Regions from separate parts of the Alkaliphilus metalliredigens QYMF genome, predicted to be linked through region 1. Evidence: riboswitches for the same ligand, from Rfam matches in the RefSeq annotation. Region 1 holds a riboswitch; each other region holds the start of a gene.
The links. Region 1 has a riboswitch for cyclic di-GMP ahead of AMET_RS07765 (methyl-accepting chemotaxis protein). Riboswitches for the same ligand answer to the same signal wherever they lie in the genome.

Region 1 (7,849 bases):
GGAAGTTGAAGCCCGAGGTATGAATGAGGTGACTCATGAAATCTTAAATACTTATCCTCTTGGTATGTCCTCAGGCCTCTTTCATGTGATTATCCGTCTTGCCTATGCCATTGAAGGTGTCCAGCTTGAAGACGCTTTGCTGGAAGAAGCGAAACGAGCTTTAGCCTATTATGTGACTGCCTATCGAGGAGGTTCTCAGTTTAATCGAAAAGTTCAAAGCTCACATGTCATCGAAGAAATGAACCGCTTAATGAGTGACTCACGTTTCAATCCTGTGATCTCTTCAAGTTATTCCATGGGACAGATTATGAAGACCCTTTACAGAGATCCAGAATATCTTGAAAGTGGGTTTTTAATAGAAGGAAATGAAGAAGACAAAGTTCGGGCATTGCTTGGTTTATTTATATCTGCCTTTAATAATACCAGCAGTATCGTTGTGCTTCACTGTATCACAGGTCTACATAGTCTTTTGGTTCTAAAGGACTACTTTAATGATTTCGAGGAAGCCCTGAATATTTTCACAACCTGCTCTATTACCCATCAATTAACCCTTGGTGCAATTGACCTATCCAATCAAAATGTTCAACCTGTAGCCCTCTCATGGAATGACATCATCAAAAAAGGGACTGAGTCTTTAGATGTGCATACCATTAAATTCACTTATTCTTGCCATGAGCTCTATAAGCGCTACGCCATTGAAGGATTAAAGGGAGCTGCACTTAGTCAGATTAGAAAGTAGAGCAAATCATTAAATTTAAAAACTCATAATAAAAGACAAGAGCACTCCAACCCCAGGAATGTTCTTGTCTGATAATAGATATCAACTCATACAATCATCTGGCTTTTCTGGACATGAGTAAAGCCATCAATGATTTTAGATTTTGAACTTTAATATAATTGAATGTAGGTCCTGGGCAAGTTTAGAAAGTCCTTCACTGGCACTGGATATTTCCTCAATAGCAGCCGTTTGCTCTTCCATAGAAGATGCAACCTGTTGGGTAGAGGCTGAGTTTTCCTCTGCAATGGCTGATAAATTCTGTAGTGTATCTAAAATATCACTCTTCATTATTTCCATTTCATCTCCTGAAACATTGAGTTTTCCAACTGCTTCTTCTGCTTCCTTCATGGCTTCAGCAATTTGTACATATTTGTCTTTGCTATTACTCACACTCATCCCCTGTTCCTGAGATATGATTGATACCCGCTCTATTGTTTTCACAGCATTTCTTGAATTATCTTGCAGCTCATTAACCACTTCATCAATTGAATGAGTGGAGGTAGTGGACTGCTCTGCTAACTTTCTGATCTCATCCGCTACCACAGCAAAACCTTTGCCTGCATCGCCAGCCCTTGCAGCTTCAATGGCAGCATTTAATGCCAATAGATTTGTTTGGTCAGCTATAGATGCAATGACACTGCTGGCCTGTCCAATTTTATCAGAACTTTCATTTGTCTTTAATATGACTCCGTATATTTCTTGAATAGATGAACTGCTTTCATTAGTAATTTTTGATAGATTATCTACTTCTGTTAACCCTTCTTTTACCACACTTACCACTCGTTGCGATGCCATGTTTAAATTCTTCATATAGCCTTGATCCTTCTCTATGATCACGCCTAAATCAGAGGCCTTCAGTGCTCCTGCTTCTGTGTTTTGTGCTTGCTCAGAGGCCCCTCTAGCGACTTCTTCAATTGTTCTTGAAACTTCATCCACTGCAATTGATGATTGTTGAGAACTAGCTGTTAGTTCCTCTGATGATGCAGCCACTTGATTAGAGGATTCATTGATTTCTTTTACAATTCCCCGCAGGTTTGTAATGACCATTTGGATGGAATTGGCTAGAACCCCAATTTCATCCTTCATTTGAAGAAGTCCGTGATCAACATCCTGGGTGATATCTAGATTCGCTAACTTTTCTGCATTTTCCTTAACTTTAATAATCGGCTTTGCAATCGAACTCCCGATAACATATGTAATCACAACACTTAACAATAAAACAACACTTGTGACTAAGAAAATCATGTTTCGCATTGCTGGTATTGCCCCTAATACTTCATCTTCATTTGCGGTAATCACTAAAGTCCAATTAGAGTCTTGTACAGGTGCATATCCAGCATATAAACTCTGTCCTTGAAAAGAATAATTACTTACACCTCTCTGCTCTTCAATTATGGTATTAAATACAGACGCTACTGATTGTAAGCTTATATCACTCTTTGCATCCTCTATTGGATTAAATTGATTTTTCACTCTTTCTCGATCATTATGGGCAACAACGATACCTTCTTTATTAATCATATAAGCATACCCCGTTTCACCAAACCCAGCATCATCGGTAATGCTACTTAATGCATATCCATCCCGTCGCCCAATCAACACCCCTACAATTTGACCATTTCTTTCTATTGGTGTGGCATACACGATTTCTGGTTCATTGGTTAATCTACTGATAAGTACATCCGAAACATTTGTAGTACCATTTAAAGCCATTTGGAAATATTCTCTATCTGCCACTTGTGCCACTGCACCATCATTAAATATAGCACTCCCATTGAGGTCAACCACTGCTATGGATAGAAAGTTTGTTCTCTCTACTTGGCTTTGTAATACAGGTTGTTGTGCTTCCCAGTCCATACTTTCTACATCCGTCCTACCGGCAATCATTTGCAATGTTCTTTCCTGTGTGTCAATTCTACTCTCTACCAGCTTCGCTCCTTCAAACGTTAATGCCTCAAGTGCTTTTTCAGCTTCTTCTGTGAGTGACATTTCTGCCCTATATATAGAAATAAATCCGATTGCCATAGATGATATTAAAATAATGATAGAAAAAACGATTACCAATTTACTTTTGATGCTTTTCATTTTAATCCCCCTTTTAGTCTCTCTTATTAATGCCTCACAATTGTCTTAATTTTACTAAATACTTTATCTCCCTCTCATTTTTTTCCAAATAAAAAACCTCTGTATTTTCAAAAAATCGAAAACAAAAGGCTTTGAAATCCTAGTTCTGCAACCGGCTACCATCTTCTGTTTAGAATGTAGGCCCATGGCTTTGCGTCCTTACCTTTCGATAAGTTTGCCCTCTGTATTCTATTTTTTTGAACATATATACTTCCTCAGCTTCAATGTATTACCAAGACCATTACTACCGATGAAATAATTACTCTAAATTAAATGCTATTTTATCTACATATAGGATTTATACTCTCGTATATAATTGAGTGTAGATATGTTTTACTACCTATATCGATAGGTACACTTTTTACTTGAACTGATACAATTTTCCCATGGTTTAGTCTGTGTTTGAAATCAAAGTGATTTGTTAGTTCAAGTCTTGCTTTTTTCATTTTTTCAAATATCTCTTCTTTTGATAATGTATTAATATCGCTTATGGTCATCTTTTTTAACAGTTCCAGAGGATAGTTGTAAAACTCAACAGCTGGGGCATTTGCATTGGCAATTTTAGCAGTATCAGGATCAATTAGTAGAATCTTCTCACTACTTGCATAAAAAAAATGCCAATACATCTTTTCTTTTTCTATAATCAATTTTTCAAAACCCTCTAATAGAAAATCTGTTATGTCATTTTCTTTTATAGACCTTACTAGCCTTAACACTTTAGGTTGCTTCATGATTATTTCCTTTAATTCTTTAGGTATTTTATTAGCCTGGACAAACAGTTCATCAACGTCAACTTCCAAAGCCTGAGCAAGCTTGATTAGTACATCATCACTTGGAGGTGGTTCAACATTATTCTCGATTTTACTGATGTATGGATATCCTACGCCTATCCTTTTAGCCAGCTCTCTTTGGGTCATGCGTCCTTTTCTAATTTCCTTCAAATATTTTCCAAAATCATTCATTTAATCACCTTATTTGTTATTCTTTTATCTTATTAACCATCATATCCCATGTTGTGTATTGATGCAACACGATTTGCCAATTTTCGATCTTTTTTTACATTTCAACTCTCAAGATGTCGTATTTTGTCTATATCATTCTCCTATACTGCTTTTCATACTATGTAATGGATTTTTTATTTTTACTACTCGTTGCTTTTATAATCATCTCTCTACACTAAGTAGTCTCTTCTCAAAAAAACAGAGACTTTTCACAGAATGAAAAAGACCTTAAAAATTTAAAGATGCATACATCTTTGATAAAATAAAATGGTTTTAGAATCAGATAGAAGCTCCTGAATTAAATTCAGGAGCTTCTCATTTTTATATTTTGAAATCTAGTGACTTCAATCATATATCTTCAAAAGGAAATCTATTCCCATGATTCATTTATCCTATGCCATATGAGTTGGCGTAATTCGTTCCCCTACTCCACCAGCCTCACATATAACAGCGTTCTTACCACAATTCTTAGCATCATAAAGAAGTTTATCCGCTCTTTGTAGCAAGGATTCTGCGTTTTCACTTTTTCTTAGTGCTACCAGTCCAAAACTACAAGTAATATTTTCTACTTTATCATGTTTAGTATTTTGGATGCATACCCTCATCCGTTCCATCATTTCCATGGCCTGATCAGTATCTGTATTAGGAAGAAGTATTACAAATTCTTCCCCACCCCACCTAGCAAAAATATCAGTATTCCGGATTCCCTTCTTTATTGTTAACACTATATTTTGTATCACACGGTCACCAATAAGATGGCCATAACCATCATTGACCCTTTTAAAATCGTCTATATCAAGCATAACGAAAGAAAGGGCGTTCTCATACCTGTTACAATAATCAATCCATCGATTCAGTTCCTCATTAAATTTTCCCCTATTGTATATACCTGTCAAAGGGTCAGTTATAGACACTCTTAAAAGCTCTCTACTGTCTACAAACTGTTTTCTTTTATAAAAGCCGGTCATATAAGCACCTATATTACAATAGATAATTATAATAAGATTATATAAAACAAGTTTCAAAAACACAGAAGTTTCCATTCCCTCTATATGTTTAGCATGAAATATGAAAAAAGACAGGCTAAGGAAAGTAGATATCAATTGTACACAAGTAAGTTTATTAGGCGTAATATAAACTGCTAAAGTTATAACCATTACACTGAAAAATGATAATAAAGTAAGGGATTTATACTGGTCCATAATCAGTAAGAAGCCGACGATAGCCAAAATCTCATATGCTGTTATCATATAAACTAGGTAGGTGTAGTTATTGATCTTCTTTACAGATAAGCATACAACCACCGACACAACTAGAAACAATGCTCTAACGATTAATATAATCATAAACGAAAAGGGGTCTGCTATGACAAAGTAATCTGCTATGACAAACATCATATATATTACTCCAAATATAAGTACAACAGGCCCTATGACTTTGGCATAACGCCTCATGTCATAATCACGAAATTCTCTTTCAAGAGCCTGGTCCTCAAATTCACCAAAAAAGGATATGTCATACTTTCTGGTCTTTTCCATTAATAAATAACCCCCAGTTTACTAATAAACCTCTTTATTAAAGTACAGATGCAATTTTATCATTCTTACATATACCATTCAGCCTCCCATTGCTCGTTACTAAAGTTAATTATACTATAGGAATTTGGAAAATTAAAGAAAATTATAACTATACATTATTACTGTACTCAAAACTTCTTATTCGAAATGTCTCTTTTTCTTCAATTCGATAATTCATTATTATGTATTTTCCCAAATTGTATCATATGATATTAAGTCTAACATACCGATCCTTTAGCTAAAAATCTAGTTGTTTCATGTTTCCAATGGCACTTAACATCAGTTCAGGTGAAACCCCTTCAAGCATGACATCCATAGACTGATGGGATTGTTTTATCATTTGATGTAAATAGCCATAATCAAGTTCACCTTGACCTGAGGTGAGCACCTGCTTCTCCTGGCCAAAATATGTAAAATCCTTCACATGAACCATATTGATCCGGGTTTCAAAAGTCTCAAAAAAGGTTTCAAAAAACCGCCTTTGATCCATTGCCAGCTCTTGTGTCATCAAATTCACTGGATCAAAAATAACTTTCACACGTTTGGACTCAAGGTCATCAATCAATTTGGCTATGGTTTTAATGTCATAGATAATGTGATGCACAGCTGGCTCTATAGCAAAATCCACTTGACATTCCTCAGCATATGCAATTTACCACCTACCCCATTCTCCCTTTCAAAAACAGTAGCATTACCATAGCCTTTTTTTTAACCTGCTGCTATAACAAGTCCAGCCCCAATCACCACAACCCTATGTTCCAGCTTATTCATTGGTATCAACTCCTTTAAGTTGATTTAGCAAGGCTAAAATCCAAAGGAGCAAAGTGTCAAAATCCATACCATTTTTAGCTGCTCTTTCAAGGATAACTTCTGCTGGTATTTTTCCCGCATTACAACCATTTGAAATGGTCCTAGAAAAATTGTAATTCCTTAGAAACTTGTGAAATGCCCTTTCAATCTTAGGAAAAGAGTCAATAGTTTTATTCATCCCAATTTTGTTATAAAACTCTTTGACCAAAAATTCATTAAAATCATCCATCACATTCTAAGACCTTGGGATTTCAGTTCATAATAAATCCTCTTTGGCCCATCGGCTGGGTATTTCTTTATGGTTTGTTCATTTCCTCTAATTATAATATTAAAATATTTCGGAATTCTTTAATCTCTTAATGGGAAACATCCTTAAAAACAAGAACGACCTATCACATTTGTGATAGATCGTTCCTATTTTTAAAAATTCCCATTTTTCAATCACAAAATATCATACTGTTTGATCTGTTCCCTTTAAGGGTCTTTGTTAAGCAAGGTCGAAACGGTCTGCGTTCATCACCTTATTCCATGCCGTTACAAAATCCTCAACGAACTTTTGTTTTGCATCGTCACTTGCATACACCTCTGCGATTGCCCTAAGCTCAGAATTTGAACCGAATACCAGGTCAACGCCAGTACCAGTCCATTTGAGTTCACCAGTCTTACGATCTATCCCCTCAAACATATCACCGCCTTCAGCGGTCACTTTCCATGCGGTGTCCATATCCAATAGATTTACAAAAAAGTCATTTGTAAGATTTTCGGGTCTCTTTGTCAATACTCCCTGCTGAGACTTGTTGTAATTAGCGTTTAATACCCGCATGCCACCAACTAGAACCGTCATCTCTGGGGCAGTCAACCCTAACAATTGTGTACGATCGACAAGTAGTTTTTCAGCAGAAATGGTATATTTGCCTTTACTATAGTTGCGGAACCCATCTGCCATCGGTTCAAGTACCGAAAATGACTCTACCTCGGTTTGTTCTTGTGACGCATCTGTGCGACCTGGGGTAAAAGGAACACACACATCAAAACCAGCATTCTTAGCTGCCTGCTCAACACCTGCGCATCCAGCTAAAACAATCAAATCAGCAAGGGAAATCCTCTTTTTGCCTGACTGTGCACTGTTGAAGGTGTCTTGGATTTTTTCAAGAGCCTGTAGTACAGTTTGCAATTGTTCTGGTTGGTTAACTTCCCAATCTTTCTGCGGTGCCAGTCGAATACGAGCCCCATTTGCCCCACCCCGTTTATCGGAGCCTCTGAAGCTCGAAGCTGATGCCCATGCTGTGGAGACCAGTTCAGAAAGGGACAAACCTGAGTCAATAATTTTACCCTTAAGACCTGTGATATCATCTTCATCAATCAGTTCAAAATCCACTGCAGGTACTGGATCTTGCCAGATCAGCTCTTCAGTCGGAACCTCTGGACCAAGAAAGCGGGTGCGGGGACCCATATCTCGGTGAGTCAGCTTGAACCATGCCCGACCAAAAGCATCTGCAAAGGCCTCTGGGTTCTCCCGAAACCCTTTGGCTATGGGCCCATAAATGGGATCCATCCTC
Region 2 (7,849 bases), 1.0 Mb from region 1:
AATGGGTGAAATGGTAATGGGTAGGAAAACTGGATTGGGAACCATCGGTGCATTTAGAGATTTTGTCGGAAAAAAATACACATGGATGGGGACATGGATTGCGGTTGTTTGTTTAGGCATTATGTTTTATTACTCAGTAGTAATGGGATGGACAATGAAGTACTTCACTTTAGCGGTTTCTGGTGCATTTCAACCTGGAGTCACCACGGCGCAAACAGAAGCAATTTGGAATGTGTTCACCACAACACCTTCTCAAACAATCACATTTCACTTTCTATCGATGTTGATTGCTGGATTTATTATTTACAAGGGAGTTAAAGGTGGGATTGAAAAAGCTTCAAAGATTATGATCCCAACACTTTTCGTCTTGTTAATTGCAGCTGTCATTAGAGCCTTGACACTTCCAGGGGCATTACAAGGATTGGAATACTTATTTACACCGAACCTTCATATGTTAAAGAACCCAACAATATGGCTAGAGGCATTTACCCAAGCAGCATGGTCAACTGGAGCCGGTTGGGGATTTATCATTACCTACTCTGTTTACACCAAGCAGAAGGAAGATGTGGCAGGAAACTGTATGATTATGGGTTTTGGAGACAATATTGGGGCTTTGATTGCAGCGATGACAGTATTGCCAGCCATTTATGCCCTATCCCCAACCCCTGAGTTTGCAGCTGAAGCCTTATCCTCAGGAAACACAGGAATTACCTTTATTTACTTGGCACAGCTCTTTACAACAATGCCAGCAGGACAGTTTTTAGCAGCCATTTTCTTCTTGGCAATGGCAATTTCAGCTTTATCCTCTCTGCTTCCTATGATTGAGGTAGGGGTTAGAAACCTTATGGATATGGGTTTTGATCGTAAAAAGGCAACGGCTTCAATTGTGGTAGCGGGATTTCTGTTAGGGATTCCTTCAGCCTATAGTTTGCATTTCCTAGACAATCAAGATTGGGTTTGGGGAGTGGGACTATTAGTCAGTGGTCTCTTTGTTGCCTTTGCCTTGGCAAAGTATGGTCTTGAAAGAGCTAGAAATAATGATATTAATACAGAATGGGCTGACTTTAAAGTTGGAAAATGGTGGTCCACATGTATTCGATTATTCCCGGTATTCTTTGTTGTGGTTACGGGGTGGTGGTTTATGCAAGCAATCTCGTGGTATCCAGGTAATTGGTGGGCTCCATTTGAGGTCTTTAGTGCAGGAACCATTGTATTCCAATGGGCAATCTTGATTGTCATTGCACTACTGACCAATAATTGGCTAGCAAGTAAAATTGGTGCAGGTAGAGACATTACCCAGGGTGATGACGAGAGTGTCTTATAAGGAGGAGATTATATGTCAGGAACTTCTATTATCATGATGATTTTGGTACTGGGATTTTATGTAGTAGGTTTTGCTTTCTTGGTAAATAGGGCCTTTGGAGCTAAAAGGCCATAGTAATATTTTAAAAACCTTAGACTCTCTCCCTTCGGGGAGAGGGTCTGAAATTTATGGAAATGGGGGCTATGATCTTGTGGGCACCTGTTTATTTAAACCTACTTAGGGTAATAAGATACTATACAGTAAAGACTATTTTGGTAATGATTACTATTGATTTAGTTTGGCTTAAACTGTACAATGAAAGCCATTGTAGTTTAACTTAAATTGTATAATATCAACGTTGATAAGGGCAAACTTACTGAAAAGTAAGGACGCAAAGCCATGAGTCTAAGGGAAGTTTTTATTCCTATGATTGTCAGGTTGCAAATCTTAGACTAATGTATCTATTAGGAGAAGGCACCTTTATCAAGGGGTCTTCTTTTTTATATGTTTTTTTAGGGTATCAGCAAGTAAAACACTGTAATCATGAGGGAGAAGACAATATAAAGGGAGGTATGTATTACTTCGTGGTCTCAAATGAGTAGTAGATTTATGGTTGATGACACGTATAGAGTTATACACATCTGAACGGGGAGGAACATAAAAATGAAAAGCATAAAAACAAAACTCATTATCTATTTTTGTACGTTAATTCTTTTTACCACTTTAATCATCAGTTTCTTAGCATATAATAGCGGGTTAAATGGGATGCAGGAATTAGAAGAGGAATTATTAAGAGAAAAACTGATGGGGGATATTGCTTCATCGACATTCTATTTACAGCAGTATTTTGGAAATGTAGAGTATGAAAATGGTCAATTGATAGATGCGAAAGGGAATAACATAGAAGGTAATAATGAAATGGTTGATGCCATTCTAAAAGACATGGGAAGTGCAGCCACTATATTTGCTAAAAGTGATGACGATTTCAAAAGAATTGCAACAAATATTATGGGAGAAGACGGACAAAGAGCCGTAGGTACATATCTGGGGAAAGATAGTTTGGCTTATGGTGATGTAGCCCAAGGAAAACAATTTGTGGGAGAAGCGATGATTTTAGACAATGCCTATATGACTGTCTATAAGCCGATCAATGATGAAAGTGGAAATACAATAGGAATATTATTTCTTGGTGTACCAAGAGAAAGATCCAATCAATTAATACAGGGACATATCAACGGGCTCAGAAATGGATTGTCGATGGTGACAGTAATTGGATTAATAATAGGAATTATTTTTGTATATACAATAGCCAAAAAAATCGCAGATCCAATCGCTATTTTAGCCTTGGAGATTGAGAAAATATCAAATTATGATTTGTATTTTGACGAAAATAGTAAAACGAAAAAGTATTTAAACAATAAAGATGAGATAGGAACCATTACCAGGGCACTGGATGTTATGCAAAGGAATTTGATTGATCTCGTTAAAGACATATCTGGGACAGCCCAGCAAGTAGCGGCTTCCGCTGAAGAGTTAACTGCTACCAGCCAACAATCTGCTACTGCGGCAGATGAAGTAGCTAAAACCATTGAAGAAATTGCTGAAGGGGCCAACGACCAAGCAAAGGATACGGAAAAGGGAGTTGAACATGTCAATGAGTTAGGTGAGTTAATTGAAAAAGATCAACAATACATCAAAGATTTGAATATTTCTGCAAATGAAGCTACTAAATTAAAGGATGAAGGCTTTAAAATATTAAAGGATTTGGTGGAAAAAACAAAGATTAATAGTGAATCTACAGAAGAAGTTTATACGATTATTGTCAATACGAATGAAAGTGCAGAAAAAATAGAAAATGCCAGCCAAATGATTAGAAGTATTGCAGAACAAACGAACCTACTAGCTCTAAATGCAGCCATAGAAGCAGCAAGAGCAGGGGATGCAGGTAGGGGTTTTGCAGTAGTGGCAGAAGAAATAAGAAAACTAGCAGAACAATCTAATTCATTTACAAAGGAAATTGCTGGTATTATTAAGGAATTAACAGATAAAACAGGACATGCCGTTGACACAATCCAAGAGGTGGAGAAGGTCACTGCATCACAAACAGAAAGTGTCCAGTTTACCAACGATAAATTTAAAGGCATCAATGGTGCAATTGAGAAGATGAAGGAAATCATAACGGAAATCAATCAATCAAGTGAAAAAATGGGAGGGAAAAAGAACCAAATCATAGAAATCATTGAGAATCTCTCAGCCATATCACAAGAAAATGCAGCCGGGACTGAGGAAGCCTCGGCATCGGTAGAAGAGCAGACTGCATCTATGGGAGAAATAGCTAATGCAAGTGATTCATTGGCACGATTAGCTGAAGAAATGCAAGGGGCCATTGCTAAATTTAAGTATTAAAATAGCAATATACTTTTAAAAGAACCATAGAGCCATGAATAGATAAGTAAAACCTCTTGGGTAATTTCACATACCCAAGGGGTTTTACTATTTTTGTAAAAATATTGTTCTTCTACCATTAAAAGATCTATAATATATTAAATAGACAAATATAAGCGATCTATGGGTGTGATAGCTAACTAAGGTGATTTGCTATTTACAAATGAGGTGATAATTTGGAAAAAGGAAGGATATTTAATATACAGCGGTACTCATTGCATGATGGGCCAGGAATCCGCACCACGGTTTTTTTGAAGGGATGTCCCTTAAATTGTTGGTGGTGTCATAACCCTGAAAGCAAGGATAGGAAACAGCAAATACTCTTTACACAGCAGAGATGCATTCATTGTGGTAGCTGCCATGATACCTGTTCTCAAAAGGCTATACAGGAAGGGAAAATTAATGGAGAAAACTGTACTCTTTGTAATAAATGTGTGGATAGATGTCCTACTGAAGCTTTGGAGCTAGTTGGAAAAGACATGACGGTGGCGGAGGTCATGGGGGAGATCGAAAAGGACCGTATATTCTTTGAACAGTCAAAGGGTGGTGTGACATTTTCAGGAGGAGAACCATTGAGTCAGGGGGAATTCCTATATGAACTGTTAAGGGTATGTGGCCAGAAAGGAATTCATCGAGGGGTAGATACTTCGGGTTTTAGTTCTTGGCAGCAGTTAGAAAAGATAGCTGAAGTGACGGATTTGTTTTTATATGATTTAAAGCATATAAACAATGACAAACACATTGAATATACAGGGGTATCTAATCAAGGGATTCTAAGAAATTTAGAGAAGTTATCTGCCCTTCACCACAATATCTATATTCGTATACCTATTATCCCTTATATTAATGATAATGATGAAAATATTTTGGAAACCAGTCGTTACCTTGCTACATTAAATGTAAAGAATGTGACTCTTTTACCTTATCATGATACAGGCATTGATAAATATCAAAAGGTAAAAGAGGATTACAGACTAGTACATGTTAAAGTACCTTCTCAGGAGCAGATGATAGCCATAGCAGAAAAGATGAGAGGCTTTGGACTGAACATTAGAATAGGAGGATCATAAAATGGAAGAATTAAGGGGTATAAATGCACGAACTAAAAAATTAAGAAAACAAAGTGAGACAATTCATCCCAGTATTTCCATTGAAAGAGCGGTGTTGATGACCCAAGCATATGAAAAATACAGTGGGAAGGTCTCTGAACCTATGCTGAGGGCATTGTCATTTAAGCACTTAATGGAAAACAAGACCATCTGTATTAACGATGATGAGTTAATTGTTGGTGAAAGAGGCCCTACACCTCAATCGGCACCTACCTATCCAGAGCTATGCTGTCATACAATAGAAGACTTAGAAATGATGAATGACCGTGAAAAAATATCATTTACTGTCACTGCGGAGGATAAAAAAATTCAAAGAGAAAAAATCATACCCTACTGGCAGGGCAAATCCATTCGAGATTTTATTTTTAATGAAATGACTGAAGAATGGAAGGACTGTTATCATGGAGGGATTTTTACCGAGTTTATGGAGCAAAGGGCTCCTGGACATACGGTAGGGGATGACAAAATTTATAAAAGGGGATTCTTAGATTTCAAATTAGAAATTATGGAACAATTAGAATCACTAGACTATTACAATGACATTGAAGCATACGAAAAGCAAGAGCAGCTGAAGGCAATGGAGATTTGTGCCGATGCCATTATCATTTTTGCCCATAGACATGCTGAGAAAGCTAAAGAGCTTGCTGAAAATGAGGAGAATCCTCAAAAAAAGCGAGAACTAGAAAAAATTGCTGAGGTATGTCTTCGTGTACCTGCCCTTCCACCGGGAAATTTTTGGGAGGCATTACAAAGCTATTGGTTTGTGCACCTAGGTGTAATTACAGAACTCAATACATGGGATGCCTTTTGTCCAGGTAGATTGGATCAGCATTTACATCCTTTTTACCAAAAGGGCATTGAAGGAGGAACATTAACCCCCCAAGGTGCTAAAGAGCTTCTGGAATGTTTTTGGGTGAAGTTTAACAATCAGCCAGCACCACCTAAGGTAGGCATTACTCTTCAAGAAAGTGGTACCTATACAGATTTTGCCAATATTAATATAGGCGGATTAAAAATAGATGGATCAGATGGTGTCAATGAGGTGTCCTATCTGCTATTGGAAGTGATCGATGAAATGAAACTACTACAGCCTAGTTCAAATATCCAGGTGAGTAAGAAAAATCCTGATTATTTTATTAAAAAAGCAGCAGAAGTCATTAGAAAGGGATGGGGACAGCCCTCGGTGTTTAATGCTGATGCTGTGGTGGAGGAGCTACTACGGCAGGGGAAATCTATTGAAGATGCAAGATGTGGTGGCACCAGTGGTTGTGTGGAAACAGGGGCCTTTGGCAAGGAAAGTTTTATACTAACGGGATACTTTAATCTGACAAAGGTATTAGAAATTACATTGAATAATGGGTTTGATCCAGTAACGGGTAAAAAAATTGGCGTGCAGACCGAGGTTGTAGAGAATTTACATTCCTTTAAAGCGTTGTTTGAAGCCTTTAAAGTCCAACTGAATCATTTTATTGATATTAAAATCAAAGGAAACAATATCATTGAAAAACTTTATGCCCATTACATGCCTTCGCCATTTTTATCGATTCTAATCGATGACTGCATTAAAAATGCCAAGGACTATAACGCTGGGGGAACAAGATATAATACCAATTATATACAAGGAGTAGGCATTGCCAGTATTACCGACAGCCTGTCTGCCATCAAGTCCCATGTGTTTGATGACAAACTGTTCACCCTTAGACAATTAATGGAGACCCTCCATGTGGATTTCAAAGGTCATGAACCGATACGACAGCTATTGTTAAATAAGACCCCACGATATGGAAATGATGATGATTATGTGGATAGTATTATGGTGAAAGTATTTGACGCCTTCTACCAAGCGGTTAATGGTAGAAAAACCATGCGGGGAGGAACTTATCGAATTAACATGCTACCCACTACCTGTCATGTTTATTTTGGGTCTGTAATTGGAGCCACTCCTGATGGAAGAAAAGCGGGAAGGCCCCTTTCTGAAGGAATTTCTCCAGTACAGGGCACAGATAAGAAAGGCCCCACGGCAGTCATTAAATCAGCCTCAAAAATGGATCAGTTAAAGACCGGAGGGACGCTATTGAATCAAAAGTTCACTCCAAATATGCTAGAGGGAGAAGCTGGCTTGGAGAATGTAGTGCATTTAGTTCGTTCATATTTTAGGCTGGATGGACATCACATTCAATTCAATGTAGTAGATGCCGCCACATTGAAAAAAGCCCAGGCAAACCCAGAAGCGTATCAAAATTTAATTGTTCGAGTGGCAGGATACAGTGATTATTTTAATAATCTAAATAAAGGATTGCAAGATGAGATTATTGCTAGAACTGAGCATCAGGCAATGTGATAGGAAAAATTATTCATGGTTCTTTGTTTAATCAAATCTGCCTCGGGTAGAAAATGTAACAGCAGAATTTCTAAAGAGATAAGATTGAATGATATGTGATGGAGATTTGTGCAGAAAAGCTCTTTGAGGAAGCTGTTCTTTAAAGGGCTTTCGTATGGTCTTTGATGCCTTCCATAGTTGTATGGGAATTGTTTGAAATGTTATACTGAATAGAGCTAAATAATAGAATACACTAAAGATAAAAGGAATGGAGGTATTGCCATATGAAATTAGTATCATGGAATGTAAATGGAATTAGAGCTTGTGTGAAAAAAGGGTTTTTAGATTATTTTAATGAGGTAGATGCAGATATATTTTGTATTCAAGAGTCTAAGCTGCAGGAAGGACAAATTGAGTTAGACTTAGAAGGGTATGAGCAGTATTGGAATTATGCTGTTAAAAAGGGGTATTCCGGTACCGCAGTCTTTACGAAGGAAAAGCCAATTTCTGTGAAATATGGGGTGGGAGAAGAAGAGGATGAGGAAGAGGGACGAGTGCTTACCTTAGAATTTGATCAGTTCTATTTAGTGAATGTATACACCCCTAATTCTAAAAGGGGATTGGAAAGATTAGATGGGAGAATGATCTGGGAGGATGAATTCAGAGCACATT
Region 3 (7,849 bases), 1.2 Mb from region 1:
TATGGTTTGGCGGGAATTTTGGGAGCTTCTCTTATTGGAGGTGTTTTTGAAGGGGTCTTAGGTTTTTTTATTAAGCCTTTAAGAAAGTTTTTTCCACCACTGGTTACGGGAACAGTGGTACTTACCATTGGACTTTCACTAATTCCAATAGGAGTAAGATCCTTTGGAGGTGGATCGGGAGCTGCTGATTTTGGTTCTCTATCAAATCTTTTTTTAGGAACTGTGGTTTTGGTAACAATACTAATGCTTAAGCAATTCACAAAAGGATTTTCAAGTGCTTCTGCAATTCTTATCGGAATCATAGTAGGTTATCTGATAGCGATTCCAATGGGTAAGGTAGACTTCGGTACTGTGCAGGGGGCTGGATGGTTCAGTTTCCCGACGCCATTGAAATTTGGTTTAGCCTTTCATTGGGATGCCATTGTAGCAATGGGCGTTATGTACATTGTCACAGCTGTTGAAACTGTAGGTGATATTTCAGGTATCACAATGGGAGGATTAAAAAGAGACGCCACTGATAAGGAATTATCTAGTGGGGTAATAATGGATGGTATTGGTAGCTCTCTTGCGGCACTGTTCGGCGTACTACCCAATACTTCATTTAGTCAGAATGTGGGTATCGTCGCACTGACAGGCGTTGTGAATAGATTTGCCATAGCAACTGGAGCCATATTTTTAATTATTGCGGGATTATTCCCAAAGGTTGGAGCACTAATATCCATTATGCCAAGTAGTGTGCTAGGCGGAGCAGCAATCATTATGTTTTCAATGATCACCATCAGTGGGATTAATTTGGTTACCCAAGAGCCACTGGATGGACGTAATGGAATCATCCTTGCGACTGCTTTAGCATTAGGGCTAGGAATGAGTTCTGTTCCAGAAATATTAGTCAATATGCCGGAAGGAATTCGACTTTTATTTGGTGGTTCGGGTATTGTTATAGCGGCAACAGTTGCTCTTGTGCTTAATATTGTTTTTCCAAAGACAAGTACACCTGAAAAGGCAAAGGAAAGTGCAGTTTAATTTACAAGAACGACACTGAAGATAAATATAACAGTAGGTAAAGTAATACAAAAAGTATCAGATAATATTTTATTATCTGGTACTTTTTTATGTAATAGGATTAGAGTGTCAAAAGCTTACATATAAAAATGAATTATATACACCAGATAATTTAATACAAACACCATTATTTATCCGAATTTGATATAATTAGTTTAATATAACTAATTATGGAGGGATTGAAAAGTGGCTTTTGTAGCAAATGATTATAATCAAATATCTTTAAATGACAGTGCTTTTTCCCTTACACAAAGAGAGAAAAAATTTCTTGCGAAATCATGGGCAAAAGCCTTTGCACAAAAAGTATTTCCTGCTATTGATGAAGAAGAGTTTTCTGTCCTCTATAGCGATAAAGCATTCCGTCCTAATACACCCGTTAATGTTATTATTGGGGCCATGATATTAAAGGAGATGCATGGAGTTACAGATGAAGAGATTTTAGAATCACTTATATTCGATATACGTTTTCAGTATGGCCTGCATACTACCAGTTCTATGGAACAGCCTTTAAGTGACCGAAGCCTAAGTCGTTTTCGCGAAAGATGTACCACTTATGAAGCAATGACAGGAATAGTATTGTTTTATAAGGATAGTTGTATTTAATTTTACTGGAATATATTCCCTGAAGGCTTAATTGTAGAGCTCCATCAACAAAACTGAAAAAAATTTTAAAAATCAATAGAAATATTATCTAATTTTTGAACACTAGTGAAAATAACTGTAATTAAATGAATGTTATAAGGATTATAGTTTGAAAAAATATAAAAATTTGTAAAATAAAGAAGGAATTTGTAGAAAAAATGTCGAAATATAGTTTTAGAGTTGAAGTATAAGTACTATCTAAACGGGACTTATATTAGATAAAAAGTCCTACTGAGAATATAGTTTAATTGAAAATTGCATAATACCAACAATAATGTTGATAAAAGCAAACTTATTGAAAAATAAGGGCGCAAAGCTATGGGTCTAAGGGAAGACACTATTCCTATGATTGCCAGGTTGCCGGAATGCTAATTAGTAAGTGTAAAAGCCAATATGCTTACTGATTAGTTGTGTATTAAGACATCGGGCCCCTTTAATAGAGGCCCATTTTTTATGAAGAGATAAAGATTTTTTATTGATAGTAAGTTCTCACTTACATTCCGCATAAATATTCTAAAATCATAATAAAAATTTGAAATTATTTAAAAATATCACAGTTGCAAATTTCCTTTAATTCAAATAAAAGGATTTAATTTGCATAAATCAATAATTAGTGAAAAATAAATATACATTCAGCGGAATGTGAGTTTTAAAATACGATAACAAATTTGTAAAAAAAAAGGGGGGGGATGAGAAAAATAGATGTATTCATACAAGAAGAAATAGAGGTCCTGATAATACATTTTTAGTTCTAAAATAGTTTGCTACTAAGTGTTTATAGGAGGAATCACAATGTCAAATGGTAACGTTTCTAAGATTAAAAGTATCAGAAAAGCTGGGATGGGTTTACAGTTTAAATTGACTGTTTTTATTGTTCTTGCATTTACTTTTGTCACTACAGGCAACTCTATCTTTCTGCAATATGCATCTCAAGTGATGGATAATCTATTGCTTATGAATGTGATGTCAACTTTAGTTTCAATTTTCTTAGCTGGTTGTGTAGCTTTTGGTATCATTAAGTTTTTTATAAAGAAACCATTAGATAGCTTAACTGATCTAGGAAAAAGATTAGCAAATAACAATCTTACGGAAAAAGTACAAGTTAAAAGTAAAGATGAATTTGGACAATTGTCTGATATGTTTAACCATACTATAGAAAATTTACGGGTCCTAATTGGACAAATACAGAATGCTACTGAAACGATTAACTTGTCTACCCAACAATTAGCTGATAGTTCTAGTGATATGAATGAGTTTAGTGAAGTGATTTCCAATAGCACTCAACAACTAGCCAATGGTTCCAATGAACAAAGTCAAAGCATTACGGATATTGGACATGCAGTTGATGAACTAGCCAAAAATATACAAGATATTGATGTAAAGCTAAAGAAATTAGATGAATCAACAGATAGTGTTATGGAAAAAGCTGCAACTGGACAAGTTACAATAGATGAAAATATGAATGTAATGCAAGAAATAGCGGATTTCACCGATGGTTTAGGGGGAACGATAAGAACATTAAAAAATGATTCCGATGAGATCTCACAAATATTACAAATGATAAATAATATTGCTGAACAAACAAATCTTCTTGCTTTAAATGCTTCTATAGAGGCAGCAAGAGCAGGAGATGCTGGTAGAGGTTTTGCGGTAGTTGCAGAAGAAATTAGAAAGCTTGCTGAAAATTCTAAAGGGGAAACTGAAAACATAGAGGCGTTGATAAAAAATACACAACAGAACACGAGTAAAGCTGTTAGCTTGATGAATGATGCAGATAAGCAAATAGAAAAGGGGTTAGAAACTTCACAAAGAACTAAAGATGCTTTTAGCAGTATTATTCAAGGTACGGAAGAAAGTATATTACAAGTTAAAGAGATTAATAGCTTATCTACAGATGTAGCAAGTATTAGTCAAGAAATCTCTGCTACTGTTCAAGAAATATCGGCAGTGATCGAAGAATCATCCGCAGTCACCGAAGAAGTAGCAAGTGGTACCGAACAACAAGGGACTGAGTTTAAAAAGATGATGGGTTCTATTCAAAAATTATCTACAATAGGTGAAGAATTAACTAGTTTAATTGGACAATTCAAAACAAAGTAGCTAATTGATTAATGATGTTCATAAAAAGTAAGGTAATTGCTAATGATAAACAACGATTGCCAAATCAAAATTTACTAGCAAACAAAGATCAATCTAAAGAAAAAGATGAGATTACTAGAGGAAAAGGCAGTGGAGAAGAGGTTAAGGGACAAATAAGACTATGGAACAGTTCGTATGCAAAGCATACTTTTAGGCAAAGAAAATTTTTAGAATGGGAGTAGTTTAGCCTCCCATCTGGTTTATTAATTATTCTTTGAGCCTGAAAAGGCTAGGATGAAAATTTCACCTAAATGTATTTTTCTAGTCTGTCTTCAAAGATGATTAATAGTTGATTCAACACTTGGTCCCAGTTATGGTAGCGCTGGGTCCATTTACTTTTTACATCCCAGTTATTTTCCCAGCTATTAATCGCATAGGGATATTTAACTCCCCATTTGTCCTTTACAGAGCTTAGATTAGTTAGGGCTGTGCCTTCTTGCTGTATACACAGTTTTAAAATCCCGTGAGAACTCCCAGCCAAAAATTAGAACTTTCATTTTCTCCTATCTATATGCCTAGAATATCCTTGTATCCTTCAACATTCACCCCTAATACTACGTATGCGGCCTTATTGACAATCTGCCCTTCATGACGCACTTTATAATTTATAGCATCCATGCAAACAAAGGGGTACAGGGAATCCAGGGGTCTGTTTTGTCACTCTTTAATCTCTGGAATGACCCTATCAGTGATTTTACTGACCACTTTAAGAGACTTCAATGCCATAAATATCATTAATCTGATCATATATATATCGAGTAGACATACCTCTTACATAAAGAGAGATTACCTGTTCTTCAATACCTGATATATTTTTTTGATACTTCGGAACAATCCTAGGTCAAATTCCCCTTTACGATCTCGAGAGATCTTCAATTCAAACTCACCAAACTGGCTTTTCATCTTCTTAGAAGAATAACCGTTCCTAGCGTTATCTGTCTTCTTGGCCTTCTTCTCATGCTTTGAATATCCAAGACCTACCTCAAGCTCCGCTTCAAGCATCTCCTATAAAGAATCCTTAAATAGATCCTTTAGAAAAGAGTGGATATCCCCTGCAGTAATTAAATCATTGTCCTTGATCATGCTCCTTAATACTTCCTTCGGTAATGTACTCATAACAAAACTCCTCTCTGGTAATTTTTGGTTTTCTAAATTGTGTTGATCGCTTAGTTGTTTCATCCAGCGAAAGCATCGAAGATGCTTTTTTATGGATTAACAAAGTGTAACGATAATAAATCAGATATAAAAATAAAAGCATCGAGAAAAACACGAACAATAAACATGAAAAAACATATTAATTGTTCAGATAATACAAACCTTACAATTCTAAAACAAATAAATGTTCGAATAAAATGTCGTTTTATGTTATACTACATTTAGATGAAATAGTGAAGGATTTATTTACTTGGCGTATTACTGGAGAGATAATAGGCTCTGGTTATATTAGAAAGTAGCGGAATGGGGAGTGATTAAATTGTTTCAAATAAAAAACTATGCCATACCAAATACAATAGAAGAAGCCTATCAACTCTTAAATGAAAAAAGAGCCAACACCCTATTGGGAGGTTGTGGGTTTTTGAAAATGGGCAAAAAAACCATACCAACAGCCATTGATTTGTCCCATCTGGGATTAGATAAGATAAAAGAAGATGAAAACGCCATTGAAATAGGGGCAATGACCAGTTTTAGAGCTGTAGAAGTGAGTTCTATTCTAAATGATCATTTTGATGGCATACTACCAAGGGCCGTAAAGGAAATTTTAGGGGTCCAATTTAGAAATGTGGTAACGGTTGGGGCAACTGTTTATTCAAGGTATGGGTTTTCTGATTTCATTACAGCTCTGCTAGCCCTTGACGCCTATGTGATTTTATACAAAGGTGGAAAAATTCCTTTGGCGGCGTTTTTAGCCCAGGGATGTCAAAAGGATATTTTAATCAAAATAGTGATCCTAAAGAAAAACACAAGAGCAGCTTTTCATGCCATGAGGAATTCTCAAGGAGATTATGCCATATTAAATGTAGCGGTATCTAAAGAAAATAATGAATTCAAAATAGCGGTAGGGGCAAGACCACAAAGGGCGATGATTGCAAGGGAAGCGTCAAAGCTTTTAGGAGAAGGTCAATTAAGTGAAGCAATGATTGAAGAGGTTAGTATCCTGGCAGCTAAGGAGTTGACATTTGGGAGCAATATGAGAGGAACAAAGGAATACAGACAGATTCTTTGTAAGGCGCTAGTTAAAAGAGGAATCAAGGAGGTGCTCTCATGATGAAGATCAATGTGACAGTGAATGATGAACAATTAGAAATGGAAGTTGGTTATGATGAGTTTTTAGTAGAAGCCTTAAGAAGATATGGCTTTAATAGTGTGAAAAGAGGCTGTGACACAGGCTGTTGTGGATTATGTACCATTTGGATAAATGATCAACCCACTCTTTCCTGTAGTAGTCTTGCTGTGAGGGCAAATAATCAAAAGATTACCACCATAGAAGGACTTCAGGAGGAAGCAACAGACTTTGCAAAGGTTTTAGTCAAAGAGGGTGCGGAACAATGTGGGTTCTGTAGTCCTGGTTTCATTATGACGATACTGGCCATGAAAAGAGAACTGAAAAATCCTACTGAAGAGGAGATCATCCATTATTTGACGGGAAACCTGTGTCGATGTACAGGATATCTAGGGCAGCTCAGGGCAGTGAAAAAGTATATGGGGGTGGTGTGAAGATGAAGATAGTCAATCAATCAATCACTAAAATAGACGGAATGGATATCGCCACGGGAAAACCTGTGTATACAGATGATTTAGTCAATGTGAAGGCATTGGTGGTTAAAATATTAAGAAGCCCCCATGCCTTTGCAAAGATTAAATCCATAGATGTAGAAAAGGCAAAAAAAAGAAGTGGTGTGGCCTGTGTGTTAACCCATCAGGATGTTCCCAACCAACGCTTTACCATGGCGGGACAATCCTATCCAGAACCCTCCCCCTATGATCGTTTGGTATTAGATGAGTATGTAAGATATGTAGGAGACGAAGTGGCCATTATTGCGGCAGTAGATGAAAGAACAGCCATTGAAGCCATGAAAATGATTAAGGTAGAATATGAAATACTAGAGCCGGTATTGAATTTTGAAGAAGCCATAGGGCATCCTTCGGTGATCCATCCTGAAGAAAATCTTGAAGTAAACTTTGATATAGGCATGAAAAGGGAAAAAAACATTGCAGCCACAGTCTTGATAGAAAATGGAGATATGGAGGAAGCATTGAAAAATAGCCCTGTAATTGTGGAGGAAACCTATTATACCCAGGCACAGGCCCACGGTATGATGGAGACGCAACGGGCATTTACCTATCTAGATGTCAGTGGCAGATTAACCATTGTGACCTCAACACAAATCCCCTTCCATGTGAGAAGAATTGTGGCCAATGCCCTTGAAATCCCTAAAAGCAAGGTGAGGGTGATCAAACCTAAAATCGGAGGTGGGTTTGGTGGTAAACAAAATGCTTCTGTTGAAGTGTTTCCAGCCATTGTAACATTGAAAACAGGGAAACCTGCAAAAATAATTTATGATAGAAAAGAGAATCTTGGCTGTACAAGTAGTCGACATGCCATGAAAATAAAAGTAAAACTAGGGGCAGATCATGAGGGGAATATCAAGGCAGTTGATATGGAAGCCCTATCGGATACAGGTGCCTATGGAGAGCATGCTTCTACGGTGTTAGGTGTGGCAGGCTATAAAACCCTGCCGTTATACAATACTGCAAAGGCAGTCAGATATAGTGGAGAAGCGGTCTACACCAATAAGATGCCAGCAGGAGCCTTAAGGGGCTATGGGGTGACACAGGGTATTTTTGCTCTGGAATCCGCTATTAATCAGTTGGCGGATCAGCTAAATATGGATCCAGCAGAGGTTAGAGAGAAAAATCTCATTAAACAAGGGGAAACCAATCCTATTTTAAGTGGTTCAAAGGCAGGAGAGCCAGGGAAATTAGATAGTTGTACATTAGATCGATG
Region 4 (7,849 bases), 1.9 Mb from region 1:
TCGATCCATAGACATTGCCACTGAATTTAAAAAGAGGGGTAAAACCGTCATCATGGGAGGCTATATGGCCAGCCTCATGGGGGAAGAAGCGAAAAAATATTGCGATAGTGTCGTGATTGGAGATGCAGAAGGAGTCTGGGGTCAGCTACTGGAGGATTATGAAAGTGGCCAATTGAAGGATTTTTATAAAGAAGAATTAAATGAGTTGTCCACACCCCTGCCTCGATTTGATTTAATCATGGGGAAAAACATTGGGGATTTTCTGCCAGTGCAAGCCGGAAGAGGCTGTCCCAACAGCTGTAGCTTTTGCTCTGTTCATTGCTTATATAAAAACAAGTACTTGAAAAGGGCCATACCAGATGTGCTACGGGATATTGCTCAGATAAAAGAATTAGGTTTTAAAAAGTTCTTGCTTTTAGATGATAACATTATTGCAGACCGGGATTACCTCATGACCCTTTGTGGTGAAATTAAAAAGCTTAAGATGAAGTGGATTTCCCAATGCGCCATTACCATTGGAGAGGATCTTGAGCTACTGAAAGCTGTGGCCGATAGTGGTTGTATTGCCTTGAGCTTTGGTCTAGAGAGTATCACCCAGGAAAGCCTGAACGATATGGATAAATCCTGGGCCAATCCAAGCCATTATCCTCATCTCATTAAGACCATTCAAGAGGCAGGCATCGATGTCTCAACGGAAATGGTAGTAGGGGCAGATGGAGATACCCTAGGGTCCATTGCCGCCACAGCCCAATTTATTGAGGACAATAAAATTGTGGTACCTAGGTTTTATATCCTGACCCCCATCCCTGGAACTAAATATTTTGATGAAATGAAGTCTGCCGGGCGAATTTATAAAGAGGACATATATTCCTATAATGGAAGTGAAGCAGTTCATATTCCACAAAACATGACACCCCAAGAGCTGACTACAGCCTATTGGGAGCTATACAATGAGGTTTTTTCTTACAAATCCATCGTAAAAAGAACCCTATGGCAAAAAGGGTTCTTCAAGAGAATGGATCGCGCTTTTTTTTACGTAATGGTGAATTTGTTTTATCGATATCAAATAAAGCGAAAAATTACACCAAATATTATTTAAAAATAACTTGTTGAAAAAATTGACGAATAATGATAAATTCGATCATTAATCAGAGAGAATTGTTATTAAAAAAGAAAAAGATAGAATTTTATGGTAAATAGTTATAGAATAGAAGTAGAGAATGCAAGGCATAAAATTGCTTTTAAACTCGGAGGTGCTTAGGGTGTTAAATGTAAATACTAATACCAATACCAATACCAATACCAATACTTATATGACCCTATTTGATGATGCACTAATCGGTATTTTTCATAGTACCTTTGACGGAAAGTTTACGTATGCCAATAAAGCACTCTCCACCATATTCAAATATGACTCACCAGAGGAAGTCATTTCTTCCATTGAAAGTATAGATACCCAGCTTCTTGCAAAAGAATATAATCGTGCAGAAATAGTGGAGCAGATAAGACGAACAGGTAAGGTGACGAACCACGAAGTAAAATATCAATGTAAAGATGGGAGTATTGTAAATGCCCTATTAAATATGCAGATCATAAAGGATATAGAGGGTAATGAATTGTATCTTGAAGGTTTTATCACTGATGTGACATCCCTAAAGGAAAAAGAAAAAAGACTTGAAGAAAACGAACAAATGCTTCAGGAATTAAACGAAGAGCTAGAAGCGACCCTACATCAATTAGCTGCAAATGAAGAAGAATTGCGTGCAAATTATGAAGAGCTAAAAGAGAAAGAAGCCATGAAAGAATCCTATGAATGTCTCTTTAATAATTCATTAGATGCCATTGTTCATTTTGATGAAAAAGAACGTATTATAGATGTGAATACAGAATTTATGCAGTTATTTGGCTATAAAATAGAAGCGGTTAAAGGCAAGCATATTAATGACATTGTTGATCCCTTCCAAAAAATAGAGGGGCATCTTACCTACGAGGCTTTGAAAAAGGGAGATTGTCAATTTCGAGAGACTGTGCGATTTGATAGATCTGGAAATCCAATTCATGTTTTTGTTAAAGGCGTACCCATTGTCATCAACAAAAGAACTGTTGGAGGCTATGCCATTTATACTGATGTCAGATTTATAAAAGAAGCAAAAAAACAGATTACAACACAACAAAAAATACTGGAATCTCTTTTCAAGTATTCTCCAGATGGGATCGTACATCTTGATATGAATTGTAAGATCCAAAAAATCAACAAGGCCTTTATAGATATATTTGGCTATACATCCGATGAATGCATTGGAAAAACCATCGATGAATTAATTACCAGCCAAGAGTATTTTGAAGAAGCTCAAGTGATTAATGACCTAGCTTCCCGAAATGAAAAAATAGAAGTGGATACCGTGAGAAGAACTAAGGATGGCACCTTAGTGGATGTTTGTATTAGGGGAGGCCCTATCATTATTGATGGTCAAGTGACTGGGGATCATGCTATTTATACAGATATTCGAGCCAGAAAAGAAGCTGAAGACCAAATAAAGTACTTAAGCTATTATGATAAATTAACGGGCCTATATAATCGCGCTTTTTTTGAAGAAGAACTGAAACGTCTTGACACCAAGAGACAGCTTCCCCTGGGCATCATCATTGGTGATGTCAATGGGTTGAAACTAACAAATGATGTTTTCGGCCACCTATCAGGGGATCAACTTTTAGCCAATACTGCACAGATCCTTAAAAAAGCCTGTCGTAAGGAAGATATTGTCTGTAGATGGGGAGGAGATGAATTTGCAATCCTCTTACCTCATATAGACAAAGAAGGGATTAAAAAGATCTGTAAGAGAATCTATCATCTATGTGAAGAATCAATGGATACACCCATACAAATCAGTATTGCACTTGGCTATGGTATTAAATATAAAGAGATCGAACCCATGATAGATGTGATGAAAGAAGCAGAAGAACAAATGTATCGAAATAAATTACTGGAAAGCAAGAGTAATAGAAGTCATATTATCAATTCTTTGCAAAAGTCATTATATGAGCGTAGTCATGAAACAGAAGAACACGCCCAGCGCATGAAGGAACTGAGTATTGTATTAGGTAAAAGTCTAAATCTTGATAATGATAAAATAAATGAATTGGGTTTATTGGCCATACTTCATGATATTGGAAAAATGGCTATTTCTGATGCTATACTGCAAAAACCAGGGCCACTTACGTCACAGGAATGGGAACAAATGAAAAGACATAGTGAAATTGGCTATCGGATTGCAGAAACATCTCCAGAATTAATCCATATCTCTAAGTATATTTTATATCATCATGAAAGATGGGATGGTGCAGGATACCCCCAGGGCTTAAAGGGTGACGAAATCCCTCTGCTCTCTCGTATTATTGCTGTGGTGGATGTATACGATGTCATGACAAATGCCAGGGTGTATAAAGAAGCCATTTCTCACCAGGAAGCAATCCAAGAGCTTATAAGATGCTCTGGCAGCCAATTTGATCCCACAATCGTTAACAAATTTATTCGACTTTTTAAGTGAAAAAACCCACGAGTTTTAAAGAACTTGTGGGTTTTTGACACAGAAAAATAGTGTAGTACAGGAGACGGTATCCTAAAATATTTCCCCGTCAATAAATAATGGAAATTTTAGTTAATTAATACCCAGCCTTAGACAGTGAAACCAGTATACAAATAAATAAATATGAATATGGGAAACTTTTGACGGTATATGTCGTGATAAAGTATAGGCAATATGTTGATTTTAAGAGGAATATATTGGATATAGTTCAAGATAAGGTTTGATTTACGCCGCTTTCAGTGAAAAAGCATCAGTGCTTTTACTAAAAATGTACGAAAAATACTTGGCTAGGTCAATAGGACTTTTTGCCGATTTTTTTCGTGTAGAAAAGAGGGTTTCGTTGTATAATGTAGAACTGTGTAATAGTAATAAGTGTTGGATATTGTTAATAGTTTGATCAAGTGAAGCATTAAAGCGAAAAATGTAGAGCAAATGAACTGCAGGTATACATGGACGCCTTAAACTGCAGGGATGTAGTGGCGTAACCGACTAACAATATTCAATTAGATTGTTAGTCTCTATTTTTTTGAATATAAATCGATTTCATGAACTGAGGAGAATAAAATGATGCAAAAAAATATGCGTTTAGGGGACATCCTGATTGAAGGAGGTTTGATAACAAAAGATCAACTTAATGAGATACTGAAGCTTCAAAAAATAAAGGGAAAAAAATTAGGAGAGCTTATCGTTGATGAAGGGATTTTAAAAGAAAGTCAGATTCTAGAGGTTTTAGAATTTCAATTGGGCATACCACATATTGATTTAAATAAATATCATATTAATCCTAAGGCAGTTAAGATGATTAATGAAAATATTGCTAGAAAACATAATTTGATTCCAATCAGTATGACTAGAGGTAAGCTTATGGTTGCCATGGCAGACCCTTTAAACTTGATTGCTATAGATGACGTGAAGATCATTACGGGAATTGACATTGAAGTAGTCATTGCTACGAAAAAGGAGATATTAAATGCTGTCAATAAATATTATGATGGTAAGGAGTATGCGGATAAAGCCGTTGAAGAGTTTAAAACGCAACATGAGTTAGAAGATATAGATGAGTCTGATAGTCAGTTAATGGAGGATGTTAATAATGCACCCATGGTAAGACTCGTTAATCAAGTTATTAGCCAAGCGGTGAAACTAGGAGCCAGTGATGTTCATATTGAGCCATTTGAGGAAAGAGTAAGAATTCGTGTTCGGATTGATGGAGAACTAAAGGAGATTATGTCTCCTGCAAAATCTACACACTCGGCAATTATCACAAGAATAAAAATCATAGGTAAATTAGACATATCAGAAAAAAGAATTCCTCAGGATGGCAGAGTAGAGACTATTATTGAAAATAGAACGATAGACATGAGAATATCAGTGCTACCAACTGTATATGGAGAAAAGGTAGTGATCAGAATATTAGATAGAAACAATATTATCGTAACAAAAGAACAGCTAGGTTTTACTGAAAGAAACCTGGAATTATTTGATAGAATTATTAAAAGCCCAGAGGGGATTATTCTAGTGACAGGGCCAACTGGAAGTGGCAAAACCACAACCCTCTATACGGTATTAAAGGATCTGAACCAAATAAATAAAAATATCATTACTGTAGAAGATCCTGTGGAGTACAGACTTGATGGCATTAATCAAGTTCAGGTAAATATAAAGGCAGGTTTAACATTTGTAACAGGCCTTCGCTCAATACTGAGACAGGACCCTGACATTGTATTGGTAGGTGAAATAAGAGATGCTGAAACTGCACAAATTGCTACTAGAGCTGCGATTACAGGGCATTTGGTTTTAAGTACTTTACATACCAATGATACGGCAAGCTCCATTTCTAGATTAATTGATATGGGAATTGAACCCTACATGGTTTCATCTGCTGTTGTAGGAATAATTGCTCAACGATTGATAAAGAAAATTTGCCCACATTGTAAAATACAGTATGAAGCTACTGACAAGGATAAAAAGTTACTAGGTATAAATGAACCTCTAAATTTATTTAAAGGGAAGGGGTGCAACTCCTGTGGAAATACAGGCTACTCAGGAAGAACTGCCATCCATGAGGTTATGGCAGTGAATAGAGAAATTCGCAATTTAATCAATCATAGGGCTGACATTGATGTCATTAAGGATAACGCCATAAAAAATGGTATGCAAACACTTCATGAGTCCTGTAAATTGCTTGTCATCAATGGGACAACTACCATTGATGAGTTATTAAAAATAACCTATGGCATCGACATATAGAAAAATACAAATTTTAAATGAGGTGAACAATCTTGGATATATTAGAGCTATTAACTAAAACAGTAGAAGCAAAAGCTTCAGATCTACATATTACAGTAGCTTCGCCACCTATTGTTAGAATCAATGGCAAATTAGTTAAAATGGGAGAAGTTAAACTGATGCCAGAAGATACTAAAAGAATCGTAGAGAAGATGATGAGCCCAGAGCAGATAATCCTCTTTCATGAAAAAGGTGAACTTGATTTTTCATATTCAAATCCAGGTTTAGGTAGGTTTAGAGTCAATGCATATAAACAAAGAGGAAGCTATTCTATGGCACTTCGTGTTGTGTCTTTGATAATACCAACAATGGAGGAACTGGATCTACCTCCGATAATAACGGAACTGTCGAAGAAAAAACGAGGACTGATATTAGTGACAGGTCCAACAGGTAGTGGAAAGTCCACGACCTTGGCAGCGATGATTAACTATATGAATGAAAATAGAAGTGAACATATTTTAACCCTTGAAGACCCCATTGAGTATTTACATAAGCATAACAAGAGTATTGTCAATCAAAGAGAAATAGGAAATGACTCTTACAGCTTTTCTAATGCATTAAGAGCAGCACTAAGGCAAGATCCAGACGTTGTTTTAGTGGGAGAGATGAGGGATTTAGAGACCATTGCCATTGCCATTACCGCTGCGGAAACTGGACATTTAGTATTATCCACTTTACATACAATCGGTGCTGCTAAAACAATAGACAGAATCATCGACGTATTTCCTCCCCATCAACAGCAGCAGATTAAAGTGCAACTGTCATCTGTAATGGAAGGGGTGATTTCCCAACAGCTCCTACCAAAAGCAGATGAATCTGGAAGAGTTGCAGCTTTTGAAGTCATGGTTAGCAATCCTGCCATAAGAAACTTAATTCGAGAAGGAAAAACCCACCAGATGCAAACTGTGATTCAGACAAAATCAAAGCTAGGAATGAAGACAATGGATGCTTCATTAATGGAACTGTATCATAAAGGAATAATTACTAGAGAAGCCCTACAAAAGCATGCAGTAGACTTAGATATGGTCAACCGTCAATTAGGTATTTAAAGGATAACCTTAATATTAAAGATAAGGAAAGGTGGTGATTCATTGGCGAGTACCTTTAAATATAAGTCAGTTACTAGTGAAGGGGGGAGTGTAGAGGGAACATTTACTGCAGAATCAAAAAATGAAGTGATCCGAATGATTCGCCAAAAACAGCAGATTCCTGTCAAGGTAGAAGAAACTAAGGACAAATCAAAAGAGGTAAAAGACCTTAACCTTTTTAAACAAAAAGTAAAAACCAAGGATCTCACAGTTTTTTGCAAGCAATTCTATACCATGTTGAATGCAGGGATGTCATTAACCAGTAGCCTAGAGGTGTTGATGGATCAGACTGAAAACAAAACATTGAAGGCTGTAATTGAAGATCTTTTTACCCAAGTTCAAAAAGGCGATATACTGTCAGATGCTATGAAAAAACACAAGAAAGTGTTTCCACCAATTTTACTTAACATGGTAGAAGCTGGCGAAATGACAGGAACATTAGACGATGTTTTAGAAAAAATGAGTGTGCATTTTGAAAAGGAGAATAAAATCAACTCAAAAATAAAGGGTGCCATGATCTATCCACTTATTCTAAGCATCGTAGCCATCCTTGTCGTTATTTTTCTCCTGGTATTTATTATGCCAACGTTTTTGACTATGTTTACATCTTCAGGGGTTCAGCTACCTTTACCTACAAGAATACTACTTGCCCTTAGTAATGTACTTACAAGGTTTTGGTATCTATTTGTTATTGGTATTTCTGGTATTGTCGTTCTATTGAATAGAATGCTCAGTACAGATGATGGTAAAAGAGCCTATGATCGATTGAAGTTTAGAATTCCTATAGTGAAGGGCTCTATTACCAAAATAGTTACTGCAAGATTTACTAGAACACTCTCCACTTTACTAACCAGTGGAATTCCCATCATTTCTGCACTAGAAGCC

Region 2: another riboswitch for cyclic di-GMP. It lies ahead of AMET_RS02925 (methyl-accepting chemotaxis protein); the one in region 1 lies ahead of AMET_RS07765 (methyl-accepting chemotaxis protein).
Region 3: another riboswitch for cyclic di-GMP. It lies ahead of AMET_RS02345 (methyl-accepting chemotaxis protein); the one in region 1 lies ahead of AMET_RS07765 (methyl-accepting chemotaxis protein).
Region 4: another riboswitch for cyclic di-GMP. It lies ahead of AMET_RS17115 (GspE/PulE family protein); the one in region 1 lies ahead of AMET_RS07765 (methyl-accepting chemotaxis protein).

The regions. Positions count from the first base shown of each region.
Region 1 covers NC_009633.1:1,644,240-1,652,088, reverse strand. Annotated here, with positions in the region: gene AMET_RS07770 (questin oxidase family protein) at 1-739, shown strand, start outside; gene AMET_RS07765 (methyl-accepting chemotaxis protein) at 875-2,863, opposite strand; cyclic di-GMP riboswitch class I at 3,007-3,092, opposite strand; gene AMET_RS07760 (helix-turn-helix domain-containing protein) at 3,184-3,864, opposite strand; gene AMET_RS07755 (GGDEF domain-containing protein) at 4,296-5,441, opposite strand; gene AMET_RS07750 (TIM barrel protein) at 5,719-6,132, opposite strand; gene AMET_RS07745 (hypothetical protein) at 6,244-6,519, opposite strand; gene katG (catalase/peroxidase HPI) at 6,778-7,849, opposite strand, start outside.
Region 2 covers NC_009633.1:606,923-614,771, forward strand. Annotated here, with positions in the region: gene AMET_RS02920 (sodium-dependent transporter) at 1-1,324, shown strand, start outside; cyclic di-GMP riboswitch class I at 1,660-1,749, shown strand; gene AMET_RS02925 (methyl-accepting chemotaxis protein) at 1,967-3,709, shown strand; gene AMET_RS02930 (glycyl-radical enzyme activating protein) at 3,925-4,818, shown strand; gene hypD (trans-4-hydroxy-L-proline dehydratase) at 4,820-7,198, shown strand; gene AMET_RS02940 (exodeoxyribonuclease III) at 7,462-7,849, shown strand, end outside.
Region 3 covers NC_009633.1:478,092-485,940, forward strand. Annotated here, with positions in the region: gene AMET_RS02335 (uracil-xanthine permease family protein) at 1-1,023, shown strand, start outside; gene AMET_RS02340 (transposase) at 1,249-1,665, shown strand; cyclic di-GMP riboswitch class I at 1,980-2,069, shown strand; gene AMET_RS02345 (methyl-accepting chemotaxis protein) at 2,497-3,804, shown strand; gene AMET_RS02350 (hypothetical protein) at 3,816-4,025, shown strand; gene AMET_RS27240 (hypothetical protein) at 4,091-4,324, opposite strand; gene AMET_RS27245 (transposase) at 4,351-4,461, opposite strand; partial or broken gene AMET_RS27250 (transposase) at 4,550-4,845, opposite strand; gene AMET_RS02365 (FAD binding domain-containing protein) at 5,309-6,109, shown strand; gene AMET_RS02370 ((2Fe-2S)-binding protein) at 6,109-6,558, shown strand; gene AMET_RS02375 (xanthine dehydrogenase family protein molybdopterin-binding subunit) at 6,561-7,849, shown strand, end outside.
Region 4 covers NC_009633.1:3,556,883-3,564,731, reverse strand. Annotated here, with positions in the region: gene AMET_RS17125 (B12-binding domain-containing radical SAM protein) at 1-1,099, shown strand, start outside; gene AMET_RS17120 (PAS domain S-box protein) at 1,263-3,548, shown strand; cyclic di-GMP riboswitch class II at 4,005-4,087, shown strand; gene AMET_RS17115 (GspE/PulE family protein) at 4,152-5,837, shown strand; gene AMET_RS17110 (type IV pilus twitching motility protein PilT) at 5,870-6,925, shown strand; gene AMET_RS17105 (type II secretion system F family protein) at 6,968-7,849, shown strand, end outside.